Regions from separate parts of the Streptomyces sp. NPDC058001 genome, predicted to be linked through region 1. Evidence: predicted binding sites of a transcription regulator. Region 1 holds the regulator's gene; the other holds the start of a gene.
The links. Region 1 encodes HspR, which represses chaperone genes until heat shock. Its sites were predicted from a motif close to TTGAGNNNNNNNNNCTCAA; they were not measured.
Positions count from the first base shown of each region.

Region 2: the regulator HspR is predicted to act here: its motif matches at 4,380-4,398, upstream of dnaK (molecular chaperone DnaK).

Region 1 covers NZ_JBHVQT010000010.1:14,453-22,049, reverse strand. The annotation lists gene ACFVT5_RS24855 (LuxR C-terminal-related transcriptional regulator) at 1-409, shown strand, start outside; gene ACFVT5_RS24850 (LuxR C-terminal-related transcriptional regulator) at 406-1,422, opposite strand; gene ACFVT5_RS24845 (heat shock protein transcriptional repressor HspR) at 1,723-2,187, opposite strand; gene dnaJ (molecular chaperone DnaJ) at 2,191-3,384, opposite strand; gene grpE (nucleotide exchange factor GrpE) at 3,418-4,113, opposite strand; gene dnaK (molecular chaperone DnaK) at 4,110-5,966, opposite strand; gene ACFVT5_RS24825 (ABC transporter permease) at 6,132-7,190, opposite strand.
Region 2 covers NZ_JBHVQT010000008.1:326,023-333,619, forward strand. The annotation lists partial or broken gene ACFVT5_RS21790 (DNA-binding response regulator) at 1-269, opposite strand, end outside; gene ACFVT5_RS21795 (hypothetical protein) at 258-503, shown strand; gene ACFVT5_RS21800 (helix-turn-helix domain-containing protein) at 589-1,440, shown strand; gene ACFVT5_RS21805 (helix-turn-helix domain-containing protein) at 1,538-2,404, shown strand; gene dnaK (molecular chaperone DnaK) at 2,421-4,328, opposite strand; gene ACFVT5_RS21815 (OsmC family protein) at 4,531-4,956, opposite strand; gene ACFVT5_RS21820 (hypothetical protein) at 5,023-6,849, opposite strand; gene ACFVT5_RS21825 (AAA family ATPase) at 6,887-7,597, opposite strand, start outside.

The DNA.
Region 1 (7,597 bases):
CGATGTCGAGGTCCGCACCCTGAACGAGGTCACCGAGCGGCTGCTCATCTTCGACCGGCGGATCGCCTTCATCCCGGCCAGCTCCGACAACTCGGTGGCCCTGGAGGTGCGGCACCCGGCGCTCGTCAACTTCTTCGTGACGACGTTCGAGCGGCTCTGGCACATGGCGACACCGATGTGGCCGCGCGCCGCGCAGGAGACGTCCACGGACGGCATCACGACCCGCCAGCGGGCCATCGCGGGCCTCCTGGTCGAGGGGCTCACGGACGAGAAGATCGCCGTCCGCCTCGGGATGAACGTCCGCACGGTCCGGGTCCACATCGCCAAGCTCGCGACCATCCTGGGCAGCGGCAGCCGCGCCCAACTCGGCTATCTGATCGGCCAGTCGGGGATGCTGGAGCGCGGTTAGGGCACGGTCGGCGACTGGGGTGGCTGAGGTGGCCGGGGTGGTGTGTCCAAGCCGGTCTGGACGAGCCGTACACCCAGCTGCGTACGGCTGGACGCGCCCAGCACCTCATGGAGTTTGCGAATGTGATGGCGGCAGGTGCGGACATTGATGCCGAGCCGCCGGGCCACCTCGGCGTCCGGGTGGCCCTCCGCGAGCAGCGCGGCGATGGCGCGTTCCCGGTGGGTGATCCCGTCGGGGCCCGCCATCTCGGGCAGCACGACGTCGAACGGCAGGGCGAGCCGCCACAGCCGCTCGAAGGCGGTGGCGAGGAAGGTGACCACGGCCGGATGGCGCACTTCGAGGGCGATCGTCCGGTCCGCGTTGGCGGGGATCACCGCGACGTCCGTGTCGAAGATCAGCAGCCGCTCGGTGACCTCGTCGAGCGTCCGGACCTCCACATCGCCGTTCATCCGCTCCAGATACTCGTGCAACCCGTGACCGTGCCGGGCCGCGTGCGTGTACAGGGTCCGCATCCGTACGCCGCGACCGGTCACCGCGAGGGTCCGGGGCAGGGAGTAGGCCAGCGAGAACTCACGCCGTATCCCGTCGGGGTGCACCGTGAGCATCTCCCGGGTGCAGGCGTCGGACGCCTCGTCGATCGCGGCGCGGATACGGTCCTTGCCCTCCAGGACCCGGAGGTCGCCGGCCGGCGCCGGGCCGCCGGTGGCGTAGGCCGCGTACCGCTCGGCGGCGGCAGCGGCCTGGGCCGTCCCGCGGTGGGCGGCGGCCAGGTCGTCGCGGATCCGGCCGAGCATCCGCGCCATGACCCGCTGGGGGGACTGCGGCAGCAGCCACGCCAGGTCGGCCGGGTCCGGATGCAGCAGCGCCAACTCGACCAGGCAGGGCGCCTCCTGGGCGTCAGCGCGCGGGATACGGCCGCAGGTCAGCGCGGCGATGTACACGCGCTCGGCGGCCTCGCACAGGTCGTCCACACCATGGGGATGGCCGGACGCGCCGTCGACGGTGGACTGCATGGTGTTCCTCCTGGCGCGGCTTCCACCCATTTCACCCTGGGTGGGCCCCCTTGTCCCCGCCCCCTGTCCGGACATTGCAACAAGATGACGGTGGTGGAGGCGTACCACTGCGAAGCAAGATGAACGCGGGGCGAGCCCGGGGGGGGATGTTACATCGCTCCGGAGTGTCCCCGGTCGGCCAATCCCCCTGGCCGGCCGGGGCCTCAGAGCCCACGTGCCGGTTCCTCCTCAACCGGCCGTGGGCATCGCTCTGTTCGGCCCCCGCCCCTCCAGTGCGCCGCCCCGTTCTCAGGGCCGCCGTTACTCGGTGGGCCGCTTCGGACGCCACACCACGAGCGCGCTGGTCTGCTGCACTTCCTGATACGGCACCAGATCACGGCGGTACGAGGCGTGCACCGCCGCCTCACGCTGACGCATCGTCGCCGCGGCGCCGTCCACGGCCGACTGGAGCTCGGCGACCCGGGCCTGGAGCGCGCCCACTTGGTTCTCCAGCTCGATGATGCGCTTGATACCGGCGAGGTTGATGCCCTCGGCCTGCGACAACTGCTGCACCTGGCGCAGCAGTTCGATGTCGCGGGCCGAGTAGCGCCGGCCCCGGCCCGCGGTGCGGTCCGGGGAGACGAGGCCGAGACGGTCGTACTGACGCAGCGTCTGCGGGTGGAGTCCGCTGAGCTGGGCGGCCACCGAGATCACATACACCGGCGTCTCGTCGGTGAGTTCATACGCCCTGCCGACAAAAGAGTTCTGCCTTCGACGGCCGTCCATGCGTCAAGCTCCCTTCGCGGCCTGGAACAGCTCCGCCCGCGGGTCCTCTCCCGCGGTCGCCTCGCGATACGCCTCCAGCGCGTCCCGCGCCGTGCCCGTGACATCCCTGGGCACCGTCACCTCGACCGTGACCAGCAGATCGCCCCGGGTGCCGTCCTTGCGGACCGCGCCTTTGCCACGGGCCCGCATGGTGCGGCCGTTGGGCGTGCCCGGCGGCAGCTTCAGCGTCACCGGGGGACCCCCGAGCGTGGGCACCTTCACCTCGCCGCCGAGCGCCGCCTCCGCGAAGGTGACGGGCACGGTGACCGTGAGGTTGTCGTCCCTGCGGCCGAACACCGGGTGCGCCCCGACGTGCACCACCACATACAGATCGCCGGCCGGGCCGCCGCGCTCGCCCGGTGCGCCTTTGCCGCGCAGCCGGATCCGCTGGCCGTCCGCGACGCCCGCGGGGATACGGACCTGCATGGTGCGGGACGACTTGGCGCGCCCCGAGCCCTTGCAGACCTCGCAGGGGGTCTCGGCGATCAGACCGCGGCCCTTGCAGTCGACGCACGGGTCGGTGAGCGAGAAGCCGCCCCCGCCGCCGCGCGACACCTGTCCCGTACCGACACACGTCGGGCACACGCGCGGGGTGCCGTTCTTGTCGCCGGTGCCCGAACACGCCTTGCAGGGCTGCTGCGACGACATCCGCAGCGGCACCGTGGCCCCGTCGACGGCCTCCGTGAAGCTCAGGGAGACCTCGGACTCGATGTCCTGGCCGCGCCGGGGCTGTGTACGCGTACCCGCGCCGGCGCCGCCACGGTTGAACAGGCCGCCGAAGACGTCACCGAGCCCGCCGCCGAAGCCACCGGCGCCGGCCGTGCCGCCCTGGGGCTGTCCGGCGCCGCCGAAGAGGTCGCCCAGGTCGAAGTTGAACGAGCCGCCGCCCGCGCCGGGGCCACCGGGGCGGTACCCGCCGTTCCCGAAGAGGGTGCGGGCCTCGTCGTACTCCTTGCGCTTCTTGGGGTCGCCCAGGATGTCGTTCGCCTCGGAGATCTCCTTGAAGCGGTCCTCGGCCTTGGTGTTGCCCTTGTTGGCGTCCGGGTGGAACTCGCGGGCGAGTTTGCGGTACGCCTTCTTGATCTCGGCCTCGGTGGCGTCCTTGGGGACGCCGAGAACCTTGTAGTAGTCCTTCTCGATGAAGTCCTTGGTACTCATCCCCGACGTCCCTCCTCTCCGCTACGTGAGACGTCAGCCCTCGTCCGGGCCACCGTTCTCCTTGTCCTTGACCTCGGCGGGCTCCGTGCCCGCTCCGGCGTTCTCCGAGGTGTCGGACTTGACCGTGTGCGCGCCGGGCTGCGGCTCGGCGACGGCCACCCGCGCGGGGCGGATGGTCCGCTCGCCGATTCGATACCCCGGTTGCAGAATCGCGACGCACGTCGTTTCGGTGACGTCCGGCGCATAGCTGTGCATCAGGGCCTCGTGGATCGTCGGGTCGAAGGGCTCGCCCTCCTTGCCGAACTGCTGGAGGCCCATCTTCCCGGCGACCGTCTCCACGGATTCGGCCACCGACTTGAACCCGCCGACCAGCTCGCCGTGTTCCCGCGCGCGGCCGATGTCGTCGAGCACGGGCAGAAGCTCGGTCAGGAGGTTCGCGATGGCGATCTCCTTGACCGCGATCCGGTCCCGCTCCACGCGTCGGCGGTAGTTCTGGTACTCGGCCTGGAGCCGCTGGAGGTCCGCCGTGCGCTCACCGAGCGCCGTACGCACCTGGTCCAGCTGGGCGGTCAGGCCGGCCGTCTGTGCTGCTGCGTCTCCCGTCCGGGGCGCCGGGCCCTCCTGTGCGGAGGACCCGGCGGACTCGGCGGCGTCGTCAGGGGTGGTGGCGCCGGAGGAGACATCAGCGGGCTCGTGCTGCTCGTCGAAGCCCGGGGTCTCTTCCGTCACGCGGCACCGTCCTTCCGGTCACGGTCCTCGTCGACGATCTCCGCGTCGACCACGTCGTCGTCGGCCTTCGCCTGTCCGGCGCCCGCGCCCGCGGCACCCTCGGCACCGGCCTGCGCGGCCTGGGCGTCGGCGTACATCGCCTGGCCCAGCTTCTGCGAGACGGCGGCGACCTTCTCGGTGGCCGTACGGATCTCGGCGGTGTCCTCGCCCTTGAGCTTCTCCTTCAGCTCGGCGATCGCGGTCTCGACCTCGGTCTTGATCTCGCCGGGGACCTTGTCCTCGTTGTCCTTGAGGAACTTCTCCGTCTGGTAGACGAGCTGCTCGCCCTGGTTGCGGGTCTCGGCGGCCTCGCGGCGGGCGTGGTCCTCCTCCGCGTACTTCTCGGCCTCTTCGCGCATCCGGTTGACCTCGTCCCTCGGCAGCGAGGAGCCGCCGGTGACGGTCATCTTCTGCTCCTTGCCCGTGCCGAGGTCCTTCGCGGTCACGTGCATGATGCCGTTGGCGTCGATGTCGAAGGCGACCTCGATCTGCGGGACCCCGCGCGGGGCCGGCGGCAGACCGGTCAGCTCGAACATCCCGAGCTTCTTGTTGTACGCGGCGATCTCGCGCTCGCCCTGGTACACCTGGATCTGGACCGACGGCTGGTTGTCCTCGGCCGTCGTGAAGATCTCGGACCGCTTCGTCGGAATCGTGGTGTTCCGCTCGATCAGCTTGGTCATGATGCCGCCCTTGGTCTCGATACCGAGGGACAGCGGGGTCACGTCGAGGAGCAGGACGTCCTTGACCTCACCCTTGAGGACACCGGCCTGGAGGGCGGCGCCGATGGCGACGACCTCGTCCGGGTTGACGCCCTTGTTGGCGTCCTTGCCGCCGGTCAGCTCGCGCACCAGCTCGGCGACGGCGGGCATGCGGGTGGAGCCGCCGACGAGGACCACGTGGTCGATCTCGGAGAGGCTGATGCCCGCGTCCTTGATGACGTTGTGGAACGGCGTCTTGCAGCGGTCCAGGAGGTCCGCGGTGAGCTGCTGGAACTGGGCGCGCGTGAGCTTCTCGTCCAGGTGCAGCGGGCCCTCGGCGGATGCCGTGATGTAGGGCAGGTTGATCGTGGTCTCGGTGGACGAGGACAGCTCGATCTTGGCCTTCTCGGCCGCCTCGCGCAGGCGCTGGAGCGCCATCTTGTCCTTGCCGAGGTCCACGCCGTGGCCGTTGGCGAACTGCTTGACCAGGTAGTCCACGACGCGCTGGTCCCAGTCGTCACCACCGAGGTGGTTGTCGCCGTTGGTGGCCTTCACCTCGACGACGCCGTCGCCGATCTCCAGGAGCGAGACGTCGAAGGTGCCGCCACCGAGGTCGAAGACGAGGATCGTCTGGTCGTCCTTGTCGAGGCCGTACGCCAGGGCGGCGGCCGTCGGCTCGTTGACGATACGCAGGACGTTCAGGCCCGCGATCTCGCCGGCCTCCTTGGTGGCCTGGCGCTCCGAGTCGTTGAAGTACGCCGGGACGGTGATGACCGCGTCCGCGACCTTCTCGCCCAGGTACGCCTCGGCGTCGCGCTTCAGCTTCTGCAGGATGAACGCGGAGATCTGCTGCGGGTTGAAGCCCTTGTCGTCGATGTCCACCTTCCAGTCGGTGCCCATGTGGCGCTTGACCGACCGGATGGTCCTGTCGACGTTGGTGACCGCCTGACGCTTCGCGACCTCGCCGACGAGCACCTCACCGTTCTTCGCGAAGGCGACGACGGACGGCGTGGTCCTGGCGCCTTCGGCGTTGGTGATGACGGTGGGCTCGCCGCCCTCCAGAACGCTCACGACGGAGTTAGTCGTGCCCAGGTCGATGCCGACCGCACGTGCCATTTCGATTCTCCCAGCTGACTTGAGTGCAACAGGCTCAAGGATGCACCACGTCTCGTTCCGGGTCAACAGAGCTGAGTCCTGGGGACTCAACTTTTATCCCCGGCTTATGGCAATGCCCACGTCACATGGGCGCTGACCTGCGCGTCCGTACCGGTCCGCGCGGGGTCACGCCGCCGCGGGTGGTGCCGGTTCCGTCGGCGCATCCTCCTCCGTACCGCCGCCCGGGTGACGGTGCCGCCAGGTCCAGAAGACCGCACAGGACACCAGCGCCCAGGCCGCGAGCACCAGGAACGGGAACACGTGCTGATGTCCCCGGAAGTACACCGCCGTGTGCTGCGCGTTGACCGAGGCGCCCGGCGGGAGCCAGCGGCCGACCGTACCCAGAAGCGACGGCAGTAGTGGCCAGGAAACGGCTCCGCCCGACGAAGGGTTCCCGATGATCACCATCAGCCCCCAGGTGGGGAGCATCGCCCAGCGTCCGATGAGCGTCGTGAACATCGTGCAGACCATGCCGGACGTGAACATCGTCAGCGCCAGGATCGCCCAGGACTCGGCGAACGGCAGGGTCAGCGCGCCGAGCCCCCAGTCCACGATCGCCGCGATCGAGAAGCCGCCGAGCAGGGAGTACGCGACGGTGAACGCGACCCGCTCCAGGGGGCGGAGTTCCTTCGCGTTGACGCTCAGCTGGATCGCGCCGACGAAGCCGATGATCACGGCCGCGAGGGAGATGTAGAAAATCGCCAGCCCGCGCGGGTCGCCCTTCTGCAACGGGTTGACATCCCTCACGGTGACCGCCACGCCCGTCGCCCGGCCCACCGGGGGCGCCGACTCGGCGAGCAGTTGCGCGACGGTGGCCCCGGAGGCGCCGGACACGTCCAGCCGGACCGCCCGGCCTCCGGGGGCGACGTCCAGGATCGCGAAGACCTCCTGCTCGTCGATGGCATCGCGCGCGGAGGCGACATCCGGGTACGGGTGCACCCTGAGCGAGGCGTCGAGCGCCTTCTCCATACCGTCGACAAAGGCGACACCCCGCGGCTGTCCGGTGGCGCCGACGATGGCCGTGGGGATCGAGCGGGGGGTGGGGTTCGCCATGGAGTACGTGTACGAGCCGGCGAACAGCCCGGCGGCAGCGGCCAGAATCACCACGAGCAGGGTGGCGGGGGCATAGGGGGACCCCCTGAAGGAGGTCCACCAATTTCGGACGTGGCCGCCCATCACAGACATAAAGCCAACCTAGAGGGATGCCCTGCGGGCGGCCAGGCAGAGGGGGGTGCCTAGGTAGACCGGTGCCCAAGCTGCGGGCCGTCCGTGGCTGATCGCGCCCACGCGGCGGAGCCGCACATGTCACAGCCCCGCGACCCCCTCCGGGGGCACCGCAGCCCATCCGTGACCGCTCGCGCAGTTCCCCGCGCCCCCTTCGGGGCGCGATCCCCGTCCTCACAGCGCAGGCCGTCCGTGGCTGGTCGCGCAGTTCCCCGCGCCCCTGACGGGGCACGACCCCCCGTCCACCACGCGGCGGAGCCGCACATGTCACAGCCCCGCGCCCCTTTCGGGGCACGACCCACGTCCGGAACCGGCATGTCCCAGGCCCCCCGATAAGGGTTCGCGAGTTATTTGTGGGAGGTGCGATC
Region 2 (7,597 bases), on a different contig from region 1:
AGGACCTCCCGCTCACGCGGGGTGAGCCGCTCCAGCGGATCACGGCGGCGGCGCAACAGTTGGCGGACGACCTCGGGGTCGACGACGGTGCCGCCGTCCACGAACTCCTCGACCTGCCCCACCCGGTCCTTCAGCAGATAGCCGACGCCCGTGCCGTCACCCGAGTCCAGCAGATCCGCCGCGTACGCCCGCTGGACGTACTGGCTGAGTACCAGGACGGGCAGCGTGGGCCGCTTCTCACGCAGCCGCACCGCCGCGTGCAGTCCCTCGTGACGGTGGTCGCGGTCGGCGGGATCCTCGGCCTCCTGGTCGCGGGGATCAATCTGGCGGGGATGTGGGGCGCGCTGGGCCAGCTGTCGGTGCGGACCACGCCCGCGATGCCCTGGACGGCGGTCGGGGCGGCCGTGGGCGCCTGCGCGGTGCTCGCCGTCGTCGCGTCCGTCGTACCCGCCGCACTCGCCCTGCGGCGCGGGGTGGCGGAGCAGGCGGGCGTCCGCGACTGACTCACGCTCGGCGGCGCGTCTGGCCTGAACCAGAGGCCGTGGATCCCGATCGGTGTCGGCGCCGTCCACCGCGTACCGTCGAGGTATGACGACCGCCGCACCCGCCGCCTTCGGCTCCCCGACCGCAACCGCCCCTACGGCCAAGGGAATCGGCCCGCTGCTGCGGAGCTGGCGGGAGCGGCGCCGGGTCAGCCAGCTGGAACTGGCGCTCCGCGCGGACTCGTCGGCCCGCCACATCAGCTTTGTCGAGACCGGCCGCTCCCGCCCCAGCGAGGACCTGATCCTGCGGCTCGCGGACCACCTCGACGTCCCGGTCCGTGAGCGCAACGCCCTGCTGCTCGCCGCGGGCTACGCGCCCCGGTTCCCGGAGACACCCCTGGACGACCCGGCGCTGTCCGGGCTGCGCGCCGGGCTCGACCAACTCCTCCAGGGCTATGAGCCGTATCCGGCCGTCGTCGTGGACGCCACCTACCAGGTGGTGGCCGCGAACCGTGGTATCGCGATGCTCCTGGAGGGCGTCCCCGAGTGGCTGCTCGCGCCGCCGCTGAACTCGATGCGGCTCACCCTGCACCCGGAGGGCCTGGCACCCCGGATCCGGAATCTGCCCGAGTGGCGGGGCCATCTGCTCGACCAGATGCGGCGGCAGATCGCCCTGGACCGCTCCGACGCGCTGCGCGACCTGTACGAGGAGGTCGCCGCGTATCCCTTCGCGGACGGCCAGGACTCCTCGGAAGGCGCCGATCAGCCGGTCAGCGCCCCGGCGGTGCCCTTCGCGCTGCCCCTCCGGATCGAGCACGACGGGCGGGTGCTGTCCTTCGTGTCGTCGATCTCCACCTTCAACACGCCGATGGACGTGACTGTCGCAGAACTGGCCATTGAGACATTTGTCCCGGCGGATCCGGCCACAGTCACCTATCTTCGGGCACTCGGGACATGACCGGAACGTTAGTTTCCACGTGAAAGCCGGAGTGCCCCCGGACAGTAGCGGGGCCATGACAGACTGCGCGGGGATCGGCGCATGGGGAGGCGTGAAGGTGAGTGAACGGCGGCCGGCGCCGACCGTGGGTCAGGTAGTGCTGGGCAGACGTCTTCAGGAACTCCGGGAGTCGAAGGGACTGACCCGGGAGGAGGCGGCGGGCGCCCTGCGCGTGACCGCCGCCACGGTCCGCCGTATGGAGACCGCCGAGGTCACCCTGAAGGTCCCGTACGTACAGGTCCTGCTGATGTCGTACGGCGTGTCGGAGCACGAGGTCGACGGATTCCTGTCCCTGGTGGAGGAGGCCAACCAGCCCGGCTGGTGGCAGCGGTACAGCGATGTGCTGCCCGACTGGTTCAGCCTCTACGTCAGCCTGGAGGGCGCGGCGCAGGTCATCCGCGCCTATGAGCCGCATTTCGTGCCCGGACTCCTCCAGACCGAGGACTACGCCCGCGCGGTGATGACCGCCGGGACGCTCGGCCAGCGCAAGCCCGGCGAGATCGACCGGCATGTCGCGCTGCGGATGGACCGTCAGGAACTGCTCAGACGCCCCGAAGCGCCGCATCTGTGGGTCGTGATGGACGAGACGGTACTGCGCAGACCGGTGGGCGGACCCGCGCTGATGCGGGAGCAGGCACAGCGGCTCGTGGAAGCCGCCGAGGAACCCCGCATCACGCTCCAGATCGCCGAGTTCGCCCGGGGCCCGCACCCGGGGACGTACGGGCCCTTCGCGCTGTTCCGCTTCGCGGAGCCGGAGTTGCCGGACCTCGTGTACAGCGAGTTCCTGACCGGCGCGGTGTATCTCGACGCGCGGCCCGAGGTGGTCACGTATCTGGAGGTCCTGGACCACATGTCCGCACTGGCCGCGTCGACGGACCGCACGATAGAACTCCTGCGGGACTACCGCGACTCGTGGGATACGTAAACGCGTACGTAAGCGTTTACGCGGCCCCGGCGCCCCCTTTGGTGTCCCGCTCGTCCCGCTCGTCGTCCACGATCTCCGCGTCGACCACACCGTCGTCGTCGCCGCGCGAATCGGCGGGCCCACCGGCGTCGCCCGTACCGTCCGTACCGGCCTGCGGGGCGCCCCCGCCGCCCGACGCCGACGCGTACATGGCCTGGCCCATGCGCTGGCTCACCGCGGCCAGTTTCTCCACGCCTCCGCGCAGCGCGGCCGTGTCGGCCTCGTCCGAGAGAAGCGTCTTGAGTTCGCTGACGGCGTCGCCGACCTCGTTACGGGTCTCCGCGGGGATCCGGTCCGTGTTGTCCTGGAGGAACCGCTCGGTCTGGTAGACGAGTTGCTCGGCCTGGTTGCGGGTCTCGGCGGCCTCGCGGCGCCGGTGGTCCTCCTCGGCGTACTGCTCGGCGTCGCGCATCATCCGGTCGATGTCGTCCTTCGGCAGCGCGGAGCCGCCGGTGACGGTCATCTTCTGCTCGCGCCCGGTGGCGAGGTCCTTGGCGGAGACATGCATGATCCCGTTGGCGTCGATGTCGAAGGCGACCTCGACCTGCGGCACCCCGCGCGGCGCGGGCGGCAGCCCGGTGAGGTCGAAGACGCCGAGCTTCTTGTTGTACGCGGCGATCTCGCGCTCGCCCTGGAAGACCTGGATGCCGACGGACGGCTGATTGTCGGCGGCGGTGGTGAAGATCTCCGAACGCCGGGTGGGAATCGTGGTGTTGCGCTCGATCAGCTTGGTCATGATGCCGCCCTTGGTCTCGATACCGAGGGACAGCGGGGTCACGTCGAGCAGCAGGACGTCCTTGACGTCGCCGCGGATCACACCGGCCTGGAGAGTGGCGCCGAGTGCGACGACCTCGTCCGGGTTGACGCCCTTGTGCGGGTCCTTGCCGGTGAGTTCCTTGACCAGGTCGGTGACGGCGGGCATCCGGGTGGAGCCGCCGACGAGGATGACGTGGTCGATCGCGGCGAGTTTGACGCCCGCGTCCTTGACGGCCTGGTGGAAGGGGGCCTTGCAGCGCTCCAGGAGGTCCGCGGTGAGTTCCTGGAACTGGGCGCGGGTCAGCTTCTCGTCAAGGTGCAGGGGGCCTTCGGCGGACGCCGTGATGTAGGGCAGGTTGATCGTGGTCTCGGTGGACGAGGACAGTTCGATCTTCGCCTTCTCGGCGCCTTCGCGCAGCCGCTGGAGAGCCATCTTGTCCTGGGCGAGGTCGATGCCGTGCCCGTTCTTGAACTGCTTCACCAAGTGGTCCACGATCCGCTGGTCCCAGTCGTCGCCGCCGAGCAGGGTGTCGCCGTTGGTGGCCTTCACCTCGATGACGCCGTCGCCCATCTCCAGGAGCGAGACGTCGAAGGTGCCGCCGCCCAGGTCGAAGACGAGGACGGTCTGTTCGTCGCCTTTGTCGAGGCCGTAGGCGAGGGCGGCGGCCGTGGGCTCGTTGATGATGCGCAGCACCCGCAGTCCGGCGATCTCGCCGGCCTCCTTGGTGGCCTGGCGCTGGCTGTCGTCGAAGTAAGCGGGCACGGTGACCACGGCATCCGAGACGTCCTCGCCGAGATATGCCTCGGCGTCCCGCTTGAGCTTCTGGAGGACCCGCGCGGCGAGTTCCTGCGCGGTGTAGCGGGTGCCGTCGATGTTGCCCTGGTCGGGGAAACGCCAGTCCGGGTCGCCCATGTGGCGTTTCACGGAGCGCGCGGTGCGCTCCACATTGGTGACGGCCTGCCGTTTGGCGACCTCGCCGACGAGGACGTCACCGTTCTTCGCGAAGGCGACGACGGACGGCGTGGTCCTGGCGCCTTCGGCGTTGGCGATCACCGTGGGGTCGCCGCCCTCCAGGACGGCCACCACCGAGTTCGTGGTCCCGAGATCGATCCCGACCGCTCGCGACATGTCCGTTCCCCTTCCGGCCCACCGGGTCTCTCACTCCTTCCATCACAAAACTTGAGTGCGCCACTGTCAACCCCACGGCTGGGACATTCCCTCGCACGAGACCGCGACCGGCGCTCGGTGGGCCGTGTGGCCCGCGCCCGGAAACAGCGCGGTGCCGCGGCTCCCCCGAGGGGAACCGCGGCACCGCGGAGGCCGTACGGCGTCAGGCGAGCTTCGCGGACAGCGTGATCGTCGTCCCCGTGAGTGCCTGGCTGACCGGGCAGTTCTTCTTGGCGTCCTCGGCCGCCGCGACGAACGCGTCCTCGTCGAGACCGGGCACGGTGCCCTCGACGGTGAGGTGGATCCCGGTGATGCCCTCACCGGGCTGGAACGTCACATCGGCCGAGGTCACCAGCTTGGTGGGCGGGTTACCCGCACCCGCCAGGCCGTGCGACAGCGCCATGGAGAAACAGCTGGAGTGCGCGGCGGCGATCAGCTCCTCCGGGCTGGTCTTGCCGTTCGCCGCCTCGGCCCGGGAAGGCCAGGACACCGGCTGGTCGCCGATGCCGGAGGAGTCGAAGGTGACGACGCCGTTGCCCTGGAGGAGGTTGCCTTCCCACACGGTGTGTGCGGTGCGCGTGGTTGCCACGATGAATCCCTTTCGGTTCAGGACCCGTTGCCGGGTTCCGTGTCCACCATCCGACCACATCCGGCGTCAGCGCACGCGGAAGACGGGTCCCTGCGGCGTGAACGGCAGGGACGCGCCCTGCGGCACCAGGTAGGCGTGCTCGCGGCGGATCCGCAGCACGTCGCACCACCCGTCGGTGATCACCAGAACCGGTGCGGCGGCGGGAAAGTCGTCGGCGCGGCGCAGCAGATCGATCGCCGGTTGCAGGACGGTGCCGCCACGGCCCCTGACCCGGACCCGCCCGGCGATGTCCTCGACCGGGACGTATCCCGCGTCGTGCGGGGCCGCGTCGCAGAACACGACCCGCGCGGCCGGTACGTCGCGGGCGGCGGCGTACGAGGCGATGGCGCCGAGAGCCTTGCCGAGCAGGGTCGAACCCATCGACGCGGAGGTGTCCAGGACGACGCCGAAGGTGCAGCGGGCGATCTCCTCGGGCGGGAAGTGGCGCCCCGCGCGCGGGATGTCCGGCGTCGCGGCCTGGCGGCGAGCGGGGCGCGCGTAGCGGCGGACGGGGACCGGGCGGGGCACGAACTCGTCGAACCAGCGTGCCAGTCGGGCGTCCCACGGCAGCGGCGGATGGCTGAGCGCCCGGATCTCCTCGACCAGTCCCGCGGGCAGCAGACCGCGCTCCTGGCGGTCGTGCAGATCGAAGCCCTGGACCAGGCCACGGCGGTAGAACTCGTCCAGGTCGACGTAGTCCGCGGGCCCCCGGACCAGTGGCTCGCCGAGAATGTCACCGCGCCCCTTGCCGCGCGGCGTCGCCAGGCGGCGCATCCGGCGCAGGTCACCGGCGATCCGGTCGTACACCTCCTCGGCCGACAGACCGGCCAGGTCCAGGTCGTACAGCAGCCCTTCGGGCATCTCGCCGATGCGCATCTCGCGCAGCCAGCCGTTGATGACGTAGTCGGCGGCGACATTGAAGAGGTACGGGTCGCGGGCGCCGCACCGGTCGCCGTGCCGCAGCGCGGCGTGCAGCATCTCGTGGCCGAGGATGAACCGCCACTCGTCGTCGGTGTGCCGCCTCAGCGGATTGACGTAGATCTCGCCCGCCCCGGCGTTGACGGCGGCCACGGAGATGTCATGGGCGCGGGCGAGTTCGGCGTCGGCGACGAGGGTCATCCCGGCCGCGATCCCGCCGAGCAGCGGGTACGACGACACGAACCAGTTGAGCGCCTCCTGCCAGGGGCGCGGTACGGTCCTTCCGCCGTGCAGGGTGTCGCGGCGCCCGCCCGCCATGTCCATCGCGGCGGACATGGTGCGGGTGAGGGCGTGCGCGAACGCGGTCTGCCAATCGGGCGCCGGATGCTGCCCGTAGGCGTCCCAGCGCACGAGGAGCTGGTCCGGGTCGGTGCCCGCGGTGCCGCAGTGCTCGTATCCGGAGGGGATGCCGTCGCGGCGCCAGCGCGCGGCGAGTTGCTCCTCGTCGCCCCCCGGATAGCTGTCGGGCAGGTCGTCCGGGCGGCGGCCGACGGGGAAGGTGAGCAGGAAGCGGTTGACGACGGCGCAGCGGGCCGCCAGGTCGTAGCGGTCCGGCGCGGCGCGCGCTTCGCGGGCGGCCGGCACATGGCCGAAGCCGAGATGGATCACGCCGTGCGCGAGGGCCCACGCCCACTCGGCGGGCTCGGCGCGACGGGTCGGGTGGACGTGCAGGGTGCCGTTGGAGTCGACGGTGAGCAGGCCCTGCGCGGGGTATTGGCGGCACTGCTTGGAGCGGCAGGTGGAGGCGTCAAGGGCGGCGACGGCGGGGTTGCTCCACGCCTGGCGCAGGCCCGCCGCGAACGCCTCGGCAGCCGGGTCCTCCTGAGCGGCCTTGCCCTTGCCTTTGGCCCCGCCCCTGCGCGCGCGGGCGCTCATCGCGGGCCGACCGTCGCGTACGGGTACGGGTACGGGCTCATCGGCGGGCCTCGACCAGGCGCGGCATGTCCCGGGCGGCCTCCACGAGGAACCAGGCGGGCAGCACCGGCAGTCCGTCCGCGTCGTCCGCGATGACGGTCTGCGCGACCTCGACGGAGATCTCGGCGAGCTGCACCAGGAGTGCCTTGGCGCGGTACGAGGTCTGCCGTCCGACGGCCGACACATGCTCCTTGCTCGCGGGCAGCTCCTTGACGAGGCGGCCCCGAAAAGCCTCGGCCAGGTAGTACAGCAGGTCGCGGTCCTCCAGGCGGTGCGGCCAGGACGCGTCGCCCTTGACGATGGCGTCGATGCCGTGGGCGTGCCGGACGATCTTGACGTAGCCGCAGAAGGCGACCGCGTGCGCGGGGGTCAGGGTGCCGTGCGCGACGACCTTGAGGGTGTCCTCGTCCAGGGCGGGCCCGAAGGAGTGCAGGACGTCCGAGAGCATGTGCCAGGACCGGGGTGTGGAGAACGGCTCCTCGGTCTTGGGCGGCTTCGACCAGAGGTGGTCGGGCCGGTCGGTGAGGTGGTCCAGGATCCACGGGTGGATGCCGTGGGCCGCCGCCCAGGCGAGCCAGTCCGTCGCGGACGCCTGGAGATGCACGTGCGCGAGGCGGTTGACCAGCGCGGAGGCCATGGGCCGTGCGAGCGCGTTGTCGGTGGCGCGGTTGCCGGCGCCGATGACGATGGAGCCGGCCGGCAGTTCGTA